DNA from 2 places in the Mycobacterium sp. IDUB_3 genome. Region 1 is predicted to be linked to the other one. Evidence: riboswitches for the same ligand, from Rfam matches in the RefSeq annotation. Region 1 holds a riboswitch; the other holds the start of a gene.
What was found. A riboswitch is a leader RNA that binds a small molecule or an ion and turns the genes downstream of it on or off. The one in region 1 is predicted to bind magnesium.
Positions count from the first base shown of each region.

Region 2: it holds a riboswitch for magnesium, as region 1 does, so the genes downstream of both, ACZYVJ_RS15700 (hypothetical protein) here and ACZYVJ_RS00020 (Rv1535 family protein) in region 1, are expected to answer to the same signal.

Region 1 covers NZ_JBVAXZ010000001.1:19,242-24,643, forward strand. Annotated here, with positions in the region: partial or broken gene ACZYVJ_RS00005 (non-ribosomal peptide synthase/polyketide synthase) at 1-94, shown strand, start outside; gene ACZYVJ_RS00010 (carboxymuconolactone decarboxylase family protein) at 216-785, shown strand; gene ACZYVJ_RS00015 (NAD(P)H-dependent flavin oxidoreductase) at 972-2,096, shown strand; M-box (ykoK) riboswitch at 2,279-2,463, shown strand; gene ACZYVJ_RS00020 (Rv1535 family protein) at 2,741-2,992, shown strand; gene ileS (isoleucine--tRNA ligase) at 3,364-5,402, shown strand, end outside.
Region 2 covers NZ_JBVAXZ010000001.1:3,396,325-3,401,726, reverse strand. Annotated here, with positions in the region: partial or broken gene ACZYVJ_RS15710 (NADP-dependent oxidoreductase) at 1-369, shown strand, start outside; gene ACZYVJ_RS15705 (NRAMP family divalent metal transporter) at 364-2,172, opposite strand; gene ACZYVJ_RS15700 (hypothetical protein) at 2,287-2,502, opposite strand; M-box (ykoK) riboswitch at 2,741-2,913, opposite strand; gene ACZYVJ_RS15695 (O-methyltransferase) at 3,026-3,685, shown strand; gene ACZYVJ_RS15690 (acyltransferase family protein) at 3,688-5,402, opposite strand, start outside.

The sequences.
Region 1 (5,402 bases):
AGCCAAAATCGGCCCCGATAACGACATCCCGCAGATAAGTCCGGCGGTGATCGTCAAATACATCACCGACCTGCAACTGCTCGGTCTGCTGTGAAATACCCTGGGCAGTAACGTATTTCGGCGCGAAATCGCCACTTCGTCGTCGCTGGGCATTCCGCTGACTACCATGACCGTAGAACGCGACGGTCCCGCCAGCACGGAGGAGTGCTCATCCGATGACAACAGCGCGCCTGCCTCGACTGCCACTCGACGAAGCCAAGGCCGCCGCCGACGAAGCGGCCGTCCCCAACTACATGGCCGAGCTCAGCATCTTCCAGGTGCTGCTCAACCATCCGCCACTGGCGCGTGGCATCAACGACCTGCTCGCCACCATGCTCTGGCACGGGACCCTCGACTCGCGGCTACGCGAGCTGGCGATCATGCGGATCGGCTGGCTGACCTCCTGCGACTACGAATGGACGCAGCACTGGCGGGTCGCATCCCGGCTCGGCGTTCCGGCCGACGACCTGCTGGGCGTGCGGGATTGGCCGAACCACGCCGGGTTCGGGTCGGTCGAGCGGGCCGTGCTCGCGGCCACCGACGACGTGGTGCGCGACGGCGCGGTGAGCGCAGCGAGCTGGCTGGCATGCGAGCGCGAATTCAACGGGGACACAACGGTTCTCGTTGAACTGGTGACGGTGATCGGTGCCTGGCGGATGGTGGCGTCGATCCTGCAAAGCCTCGAGGTGCCGCTGGAAGAGGGCGTGTCGAGCTGGCCGCCGGACGGCCGGTCGCCCCGGTCTTAGGGCGATCGCGAGCGCGGCGCAGCCGGGCGAAGCGGGTCGCCCCCATCGGTCTTAGGGCGATCGCGAGCGCGGCGCAGCCGGGCGAAGCGGGTCGCCCCCATCAGTCGTAGCTCCGGCGTGCGCGCCTGAGTTGCCCACGCGCCGTGGCCGATTGACTTAGCAGTCGATAACTCTTAGCGTCGGGCAATGAGAACCAGGGTCGCCGAGATGCTCGGAGTCGAATTCCCGATCTGCGCCTTCAGCCACTGCCGCGACGTGGTCGCAGCGGTGACCAATGCGGGTGGCTTCGGGGTGTTGGGCGCCACCGCGCACAGCCCCCAACGCCTGCAGAGCGAGCTGACCTGGATCGAGGAACAGACCGGGGGCAAGCCCTACGGAGTCGACCTGCTGCTGCCGCCCAAATACGTCGGTGCCGAGCAAGGCGGCATCGACACCACACAGACCCGCACCCTGCTGCCCGACGAACATCGCGCGTTCGTCGACGACCTCCTGGCCCGCTACGGCGTCGCCGCGGCCACCGGGGAACCGCGTGCGTCGCTGGGCGGCCTGAACATCTCGCCCAAGACCTACGAGCCGCTGCTGGAGGTCGCCTTCTCCAACAACATCCGGCTGATCGCCAGCGCGCTCGGTCCGCCCCCGGCGGACCTCGTCGACCGCGCCCACGACCGGGACGTGCTGGTGGCTGCCTTGGCCGGCACCACCCGGCACGCGCAACGACACGCCGCCGCGGGCGTCGACCTGATCGTCGCGCAAGGCACCGAGGCGGGCGGGCACACCGGCGAGGTGGCGACCATGGTCCTGGTGCCCGAGGTCGTCGATGCCGTGGCGCCGGTGCCCGTGCTGGCCGCCGGCGGAATCGCCCGTGGGCGTCAGATCGCCGCGGCGCTGGCCCTGGGCGCCGAGGGCGTGTGGTGCGGCTCGGTGTGGCTGACCACCGAAGAGGCCGAGACCGTGCCCGTGGTCAAGGAGAAATTCTTGGCCGCCAGCTCGTCGGACACTGTGCGATCGCGCTCGATGACGGGCAAGCCGGCGCGGATGCTGCGCACGGCCTGGACCGACGAGTGGGAGCGGCCGGAAAACCCGGATCCGCTGGGCATGCCGTTGCAGACCGCGCTGATCACCGAGCCGCAGGTGCGCATCAACTCCGCCGCCGCCCACCAGGGCGCCAAGGCGCGTGAGCTAGCCACCTACTTCGTCGGGCAGGTGGTGGGTTCGCTCGACCGGGTCCGCCCGACGCGCTCGGTGGTGCTGGACATGGTCGAAGAGTTCATCGACACCATCGGCCGGCTCGACGGCCTGGTCGAGAAGTGATTCGGGGCGGCCGGGCAACCGCGCGGAATTGACGGATTCCTGACGGCCGGCGCGCGTACGCCCAGCTCAGCACCGTGAACCTGGCCGAATGCTGTGCGCGCCCCTAATGAATGCATACAGAATGTCCGACACGCTATCCAGGGATTTGACCGCGTCATACCCGTCGTGCATTATCGGTCGGGTAAGCACCTCGATAGGTGAGGCGTCTACACGAATACAGGCCACTGACCCCGAACGTCGAAAGACGCCCCGGGTCAGGACAGCTCCTCCCGGCTTAAGGGTTGAGCCCAGGTGGCTTCCGGCTTGGATTGTTTTTCAGGCCAGGACACGTCGTGTGGTGCCGAAGCTCTGACGAGTGGGGTGCGGATCTCCGACGGTTGTCGGGTTCTGCTCCTCTGCTGCGCATAGATTGCATGCGACCCGCGCATGCGTCGTGACCGCGAGGAGGTGAGGGACACATGAGTTCTGGCGATAGTCCGGACCGAAGTCCGAACTGTGTTTCGTCCCGATCCGGTCTCCGGCGCGACCTTCTCGGCTGAGTCGTCGCAACGCTAAGTGCTTATCGGCCAAGCGTTCTGAGATCGCGAGGGACGGGACACATCAGTCCAGTCAGTCCCGTTGGATCTCCCCTCTAGGAGGCGATGATGACCGCAGTTTTCTACGACGAAGTGCTCACCGTAGCTCCCGCCCCCACGCTGACCGTGGTGCGCGACACCGACACGATCCCGGCACCCGCCCCGGCTCCCGTGGCCAACGGCCGCCGCCGGGCCGGCACCCCGCTTTTGGGCGCCGGTGGCGACCCGTTGGTGGACGGCGCCGCTCGCCTGCTGAGCGTCCCGCTGCGTCACGTGTACGCCGCGCTGTGGCGGGTTGGCGTCCTCGAAGTCCGGGCCTGAAGCCGAACTCCGATGGACGTCGCGCAACTCGTGCTCCAAGGGGCCGCCTGGCCGCAGACCTAGTTCTGCGGCCAGGCGACCCCTCGGAGTGCGCCCGGATTTGCGGGTCTTCGTAGAATCGTCTTACTGGCGTCGATCCGGCCATCACCGGGGAGCCTTCGGAAGAACAGCCGTCCTGGCTCAGTAGAACCGAACGGGTAGGCCCGTCACAGCCGTCATCGAGTGGCCACGCGAAAGCGCGGCAAGCGGGGTGGTACCGCGGCGCTCGCGCAGCCAGCGCGTCGTCGTCCCCGCTTTGCACCGTGGCACAGGAGACAACGCGCATCGTGACCAACACAACCGGCCCCGAAGCTGGCCTCGAGGCTCAGCCGGTGGACTCCGTCCAGGCCTACCCCAAGCCGGCCGGCGGAGCGCCCGACTTCCCGGCGCTCGAGCTCGAGGTGCTGGACTACTGGGCCCGCGACGACACCTTCCGGGCCAGCATCGCCCGCCGCGACGGCGCACCGGAATACGTGTTCTACGACGGCCCGCCGTTCGCGAACGGGCTGCCGCACTACGGGCACCTGCTCACCGGCTACGTCAAGGACATCGTTCCGCGCTACCGCACCATGCGCGGCTACAAGGTGGAGCGCCGCTTCGGCTGGGACACCCACGGCCTGCCGGCCGAACTCGAGGTCGAGCGCCAGCTGGGCATCAACGACAAATCGCAGATCGACGACATGGGCATCGCCGCGTTCAACGACGCCTGCCGCGAATCCGTGCTGCGCTACACCGACGAGTGGCAGGCCTACGTCACCCGCCAGGCGCGCTGGGTCGACTTCGACAACGACTACAAGACGCTGGACCTGCCCTACATGGAGTCGGTGATCTGGGCGTTCAAACAGCTCTGGGACAAGGGCCTGGCCTACGAGGGCTACCGGGTGCTGCCGTACTGCTGGCGCGACGAAACGCCGCTGTCCAACCACGAATTGCGGATGGACGACGACGTGTACCAGAGCCGCCAGGACCCCGCCCTCACGGTCGGGTTCAGGGTGGTCGGCGGTCCGCTGGACGGCGCGCACCTGCTGGTGTGGACGACGACGCCGTGGACGCTGCCGTCCAACCTGGCGGTCGCCGTCAACCCCGACGTGACCTACGTCGAGGTCACGGCCGACGGCAAGCGTTTTGTTCTCGCGGAGCCGCGGCTGGCCGCCTACGCCCGCGAGTTGGGCGAGCAGCCCGAGATCCGGGCCACCCACCGCGGCGCCGACCTGCTGGGCACCCGCTACCTGCCGCCGTTCCCGTACTTCATGGATACGGATAACGCATTTCAGGTGCTGCCCGGTGAGTTCGTCACCACCGAGGACGGTACCGGCATCGTGCACATGGCCCCGGCCTACGGCGAGGACGACATGGCGACCACCGGCAAGGTCGGCATCACCCCGGTCACGCCCGTCGATTCCAAGGGGCGCTTCGATGCCACGGTTCCGGATTACCAGGGGCAGCACGTCTTTGACGCCAACCAGCACATCATCCGCGACCTGAAGAACGGCAGCGGTCCCGCCGCGGCCAACGGCGCGGTGCTGCTGCGCCACGAAACCTACGAGCACCCCTACCCGCACTGCTGGCGCTGCCGCAATCCGCTGATCTACCGGGCGGTGTCGTCGTGGTTCGTCGCGGTCACCGAATTCCGGGACCGCATGGTGGAACTCAACCAGCAGATCACCTGGTATCCCGAGCACGTCAAGGACGGCCAGTTCGGTAAGTGGCTGCAGGGCGCCCGCGACTGGTCGATCTCGCGAAACCGCTACTGGGGAACCCCGATTCCGGTGTGGAAGTCCGACGACCCCGCGTACCCGCGGGTGGATGCCTACGGCAGTCTCGACGAACTCGAACGCGACTTCGGGGTGCGGCCCACCAACCTGCACCGGCCCTTCATCGACGAGCTGACCCGGCCCAATCCCGACGACCCGACAGGGGCCAGCACGATGCGACGGATCCCCGACGTGCTCGACGTGTGGTTCGACTCGGGATCGATGCCGTATGCGCAGGTGCATTTCCCGTTCGAGAACTCCGAGTGGTTCGACACGCATTACCCCGGTGACTTCATCGTCGAGTACATCGGGCAGACCCGCGGCTGGTTCTACACGCTGCACGTGCTGGCCACCGCGCTGTTCGACCGTCCCGCCTTCAAAACCTGTGTGGCACATGGCATCGTGCTGGGATCCGACGGCCAGAAGATGAGCAAGTCGCTGCGCAACTATCCCGATGTCAGCGAGGTGTTCGACCGCGACGGCTCCGACGCCATGCGCTGGTTCCTGATGGCCTCGCCGATCCTGCGCGGGGGCAATCTCATCGTCACCGAACAGGGCATCCGCGAGGGGGTGCGCCAGGTGCTGCTGCCGTTCTGGAACGCCTACAGCTTCCTGGC
Region 2 (5,402 bases), 3.4 Mb from region 1:
ATCCCGGTCGCCTACGGTGACGGGCTCGCCGGGCGGCTGCGCGAGGCGGCGCCCGATGGCATCGACGCATTCATCGACCTGTTCGGGCCGGACTACGTCCAGCTCGCCGTCGATCTCGGCGTGGCGCCCGAGCGGATCGACACCATCATCTCGTTCCAGAAAGCGGGCGAAGTGGGCGCCAAGACCGAGGGCAGCATGGAGGCCTCGACGCCCGAGGTGCTCACCGAAATTGCCGACCTGATCGTTTCCGGCGCCATCGAGTTCGACGTTGCCGCGACCTACCCGCTGGACCGGGTAGCGGACGCGTACGCCGAGCTGGAGCAGCGGCACACCCACGGTAAAATCGTTCTGCTGCCGACTAACTCACAGCGAGGCGGCCGGCCCGACCACACCGGCCTGCACGATTTTGATGATGACGAAGGCGACCGCCACCACCAGGTAGCCCCGCAGGGTGAACAGCCCGGCCCGGCGCATCGGTGACATTGCCGGCCGATCGAGCAACGCAAGGTTGGGAGTCTGCCAGCCGGCCCGGTCCTGGCGACGTAAGGCCCGCCGCTCGGCAGGCGTCAGCGACGAGGCCTCGTCGAGTTCGTCGACCTCCTCCGGGTCCAGGCCGCCGCCGAGTGTGCGCACGATGGCTTCGGCGTCGGTCAGGTTGCGGTGTCGCCGGCCGGCGAGGATCATCACCGCGCCGCCGACGACGCCCAGCACCGCTCCACCCGCCAGGCCCTCCTCGAGCGTGGCGGTGGACAGGTCCGGGAAGAATGTGGCGGCCGTCAACGCCAGCGACAGCAGCACCAGGCACCACACGATTGTCCACGCAATGATGTTCTGGCGCACCGTGTTCACCCACGGACCCAGCACCGCCCGGTCGTTGCACAGCAGCACCAGAAAGACGGTGGCCGAGGGCAGCAGGACACCGGCGAGCGCCTGGACCCCCTGCGTCACCAGGCCAAGGATGTGGTCGGGGCTGAAGGACACCGCCGCCGAGACCCCGAGCAGCATCGCGTAGCCACCGTAGAACAGCGGGGCCTCGCTGATCTTCCAATGCAACGAGTGCCGCTTGCCCACGGCATCACCGACCGCATAGGTGGTCGCCAGGCCCACGGCGTTGGCGCCGATCAGCGACGCGTCCAGCAGGATGATCGCGAACAGCACCCCCAGCGTGCCGCCCGAATGCTTCGACAGTCCCGAGGCGACCGCGCCCGCATCGGTGAAGTGGCCCGCATCGGTGGTGCCGGTCAATCCGAACGCCGCCACCGCCATCAACGCCGTCGCGCCGACCATGACCACGAAGATTCCGATGGCCAAATCCGCTCGCCCGTAAGGGATCCAGCGGGCCGTGATGCGCTTGTCCACCACGTTGGACTGCTGGAAAAACAACTGCCACGGCGCGACCGTGGTGCCCACGATGGCGACCACCAGCAGCAGCACCGTCGAGTTGAGCCCACCCGGGAACTGCGGGATCAGACCCGCGACGGCCGCTTTCGGGGTCGGATGCACCAGCCACACCATCGGAAAGATCAACACGTTCACCGCGATCAGCAGGAACATCAGCCGCTCCCAGCGGCGGAACGACCCGCCGGCCACCACCGCGAACAGCAGCACGGCCGCGGCGGGGACGGCGACGATCCTCGGGCAGCCCAGGAACCCGAGAGCCAGTGAGACGCCGATGAATTCGGTCACGATCGTCAACGCGTTCAGGACCAACAGATCACCGACGCTGAAGGCGCCCCAGAACTTGCCGAACCGCTCGAAAATCAAGCGCGCGTGCCCAACCCGGGCCACCGCACCGAGCCGCAGCACCATCTCCTGGTTCACGTACAGCACCGGAATCAGCAGGGCCAGCGTCCACAACAGGCCCATGCCGTAGTCCTGGCCGGCCTGCGCGTAGGTCGCGACGCCACCGGCGTCGTTGTCGCCCACCATCACGATCAGCCCGGGACCGGTGATGACGGCCAGTGTGCGCAGGCGGCGCCACCGTCCACTGAACGCCCCGTAGCCGCCGTCCCCATCGCGCCGAATGCGCCCGAACGCGCCGACGATGTCGCCGACGTGCGCGGAATCCAGCACGGTCGGGCTTTGTGCCTCGCGACGTGCGTCTTCCGGCGCGGCATCGGTCCGGCCGAACGCGGCGTCGCGGCGGCCGCCGCCGGTGTCGATCGAAGTCATCGAATCCTCGCTATCTCGAACAGTTCTCACCTCGCGGTGAGGCAGTCGTGGTCGCGGCACTCAACGCGCCCTCGGCGACGGGCGCGCTGGGTCACCCGTCGGCGAGGCAGTGTTTCAACGGTGGTTGCTGTCCGAACCCGAGGCGTGGCCACCCAGCGACGCGGTGATCATCGCGATCGGCATCCTCGACACGTACATGTTGGCCCGCTCCTGCGGGGTCAGGCTGGCCGGCAGGTGAAACCTGTTGGCCACCAACCGGCCTGCACGCAGCATCGAGCGGCCGCGCATCCGGGAAGCAGCGGAAAAACGGTGCGTGATAACAAAAGCCATGATCTTCTTCTCCTGACGGAGGCCCGATCGGCGTCGGCACGGCGTGTCAGCCGCGCAGCACCAGGAGAGGTCAGGCGGTGAAAGAAATGCCGGAACCGGATCGGGACAAGACGGATTTCGGATAGGGACTATCGCCGGGACTCATCTCGCCCTCACCTCCTCACGGCCAAGACACACGCGGGTGTCACCACATCACCTGAACGAAAGAGGCAGGAATGACGCACGGCACATGCCGCGGGTCGCACCCCTCTCGTCGGAGCTTCGGCACTGCACGGCGTATCCGGAACATTCCAGAAGCCACTTGGGCTCAACCCTTGGGTCCGGGAAGAGCTGTCCTGACCCGGGGCGTCTCTCGACGTTCGGGGTCAGTGGCCTGTATCCATGCAGACGCCTCACCTACCGAGGTGCTTGCGGGGTCCATAGTGACACCGCGGTCGCGGCCTCGTCAAACGCTTAACGGATCCCTGACACCCTGCGCCGCTCTCCCAGCGCCCGCCCAGCCTGCGCGCCTAGGCTCGGTCCCATGACCACAACGTTGCAGGATGCCCGGGTCGCTTCGACGCTCGACCGCATGTACGCCGAGTCGAAAAACCAGATGCCGCTGTTGCGCGAGCGGCGCGGCACGTTCGATCGCCCGATGACCGCCCAGGAGCGGGCCGAAGCGATGAGCGAGTTCTACATCCCGGTGACACCGGAGGCGGGCCGGCTGCTCTATTCACTGGTCCGCGCCACCCGCCCGGCGACCATCGTCGAATTCGGCATGTCTTTCGGCATTTCCGCCGTGCACCTGGCCGCCGCGGTGCGCGACAACGGCGCCGGCCGGGTGGTGACCACCGAACTCAGCGAGACCAAGATCACCGCGGCCAAGCAGACCTTCGCCGAGACCGGCCTCGACGATGTCATCACCATCCTCGAAGGCGACGCGCTGTCCACGCTTTCGGACCTGACGGGGCCGGTCGAGTTCGTGTTGCTCGACGGCTGGAAGGACCTGTACCTACCCGTGCTGGAGCTGCTGGAACCCCGCCTGTCACCCGGTGTGCTGGTCATCGCCGACAACGCCAGCTCGGCCGACATGGCGCCGTATCTGGACCGGGTGCGCAACCTCGAGAACGGCTACGTGAGCTTCAACTTCCAGGTTCGCGACAGCGACAGCATGGAGATCAGCTGCCGCACAAGCGGTTAGAACTACCTCAGCGATTCCTCGAGCCACGGCGTCAGCCACTTGACCCCTTCGGGGGTGAGGTGGACGCCGTCGCTGCGCACCTTGATGCCGTCGACCTTGGCGGTGTAGACACCGTCGGGGCACAACTTCTTGTTCAGGTCGAGGATCGCAACATTCGGGTGGTGGCTAACGGTCTTGCGCAACATGGTGTTCCACAGGTTGACCCGATCCGGCTGGTCCTCCGGATAGAGCCGGCCGTCCGGCTTTTCACCGCCCCGGCTGTAGGGCACGGTGGCGACCACCACGTGGACACCGGTGGAACCCACGATGGTCAGCGCCCGTTCCAGCTCACCGTTGAGGTAGGCGTCGAAGGTCGGGTCGCCGATGTGGGTCCACTGGCCCTCGTTGACCCGGTCCACCGTTTCCCAGCGGCCGATGACCAGCAGCGCGACGTCCGGCTGGTCCTGGCCGACCTGCCTCGACCAGCGAATCGGCCAGCCGTCGCATTCGGATCGTTGCTCCAGGGTTTGGCCGATGTAGCGGTACGGCGTGCCACGCACCAGGCTGCAGCCGATGACGGTGTGGTCGAGGAACGCAAACCCCGGCGTCGGGGGCAGGTAGTGCATCCAGGTCCACCCGATCGAGTCACCGAACACCGAAACGGTGAACGGCCGGTTGCCATCTCGCGGCCCCGGCCGGCTTCCCCCGGGCAGCGACGGCGAGACGGCCGCGACCGCCGAGACGCCGGGCGGTAGTCCGGCCTCGCGCACACCGGGCCCGGTGCCCACCGGAATCATGAACAACGTCACCGCGGCCGCGCTGGCCACGGCCGCCGCCGCCAGCGGCAGCAGTGCCACCCGCGCCGGTCGCCAGCGCCGGATGGGTTGTTCGAGCAGCCAATACGATGCCCCGGCCACCACGAGCGTGGCACCGCAACGCGCGGCGAACAACGGCAGCCCCGACCACCCGGTGCGTTCGCCGTTGAGCGCCAAGAAGATTGGCCAATGCCACAGGTAGACGCCGTAGGAGATGGTGCCCAGCCACACCAGCGGCCGCAACGCGAGCGCGCGGGCGACGAGGCCGCGCTGCTCCAGCGCGACGGGTGCGATCACGATCACCGCCGCGATCGCGACCCCGATCAGTAGGCCGTGCCGGAATTCGCTGCCGGCGCCGGTGGCGTAGTGCGTCGCCGCCGCCAGCCCCGCCAACCCGAGCAGCGGCAGAACGCGGGCGACCCGGCGCCCCCATCGGGTGCGGATCATGCACCAGCCGCGGTTCATCGACGGCCAATCCCGCACCAGCAGGGCGGCCGACGCGGCGCCGACCAACAACGCCTGCGCGCGGGTGTCGGTGCCGAAGTAGATCCGGTCGCGGGTGCCATCCGATGTCATGACGATGGCGAGCGCCGCGGAGGCCAGTGCGCCCACAGTGGCGATGAGGAAGGTGGCGAATCGCACACCGCCGACGGTGGCCCGGGTCGAGCGGCGCCTGGCGCGGGCGGCCAGCAGCAGGGTGACCGCGATGAGCAGTACCGGCCAGATGAAGTAGTACTGCTCCTCCACCCCGAGCGACCAGGTGTGCTGCAGCGGCGAGGGCGGCGCGCCCTGGGTGAAGTAGTCGGTCTTCTGGGCGACGAACCGCCAGTTCGCCATCCACACGAAGGCCGCGATGGCGTCATCGCGCAGCCCGGTCAGCGACCGGTCGGGCAGCAGCTGGCGAGCCGCGGCCACGGTGAGCA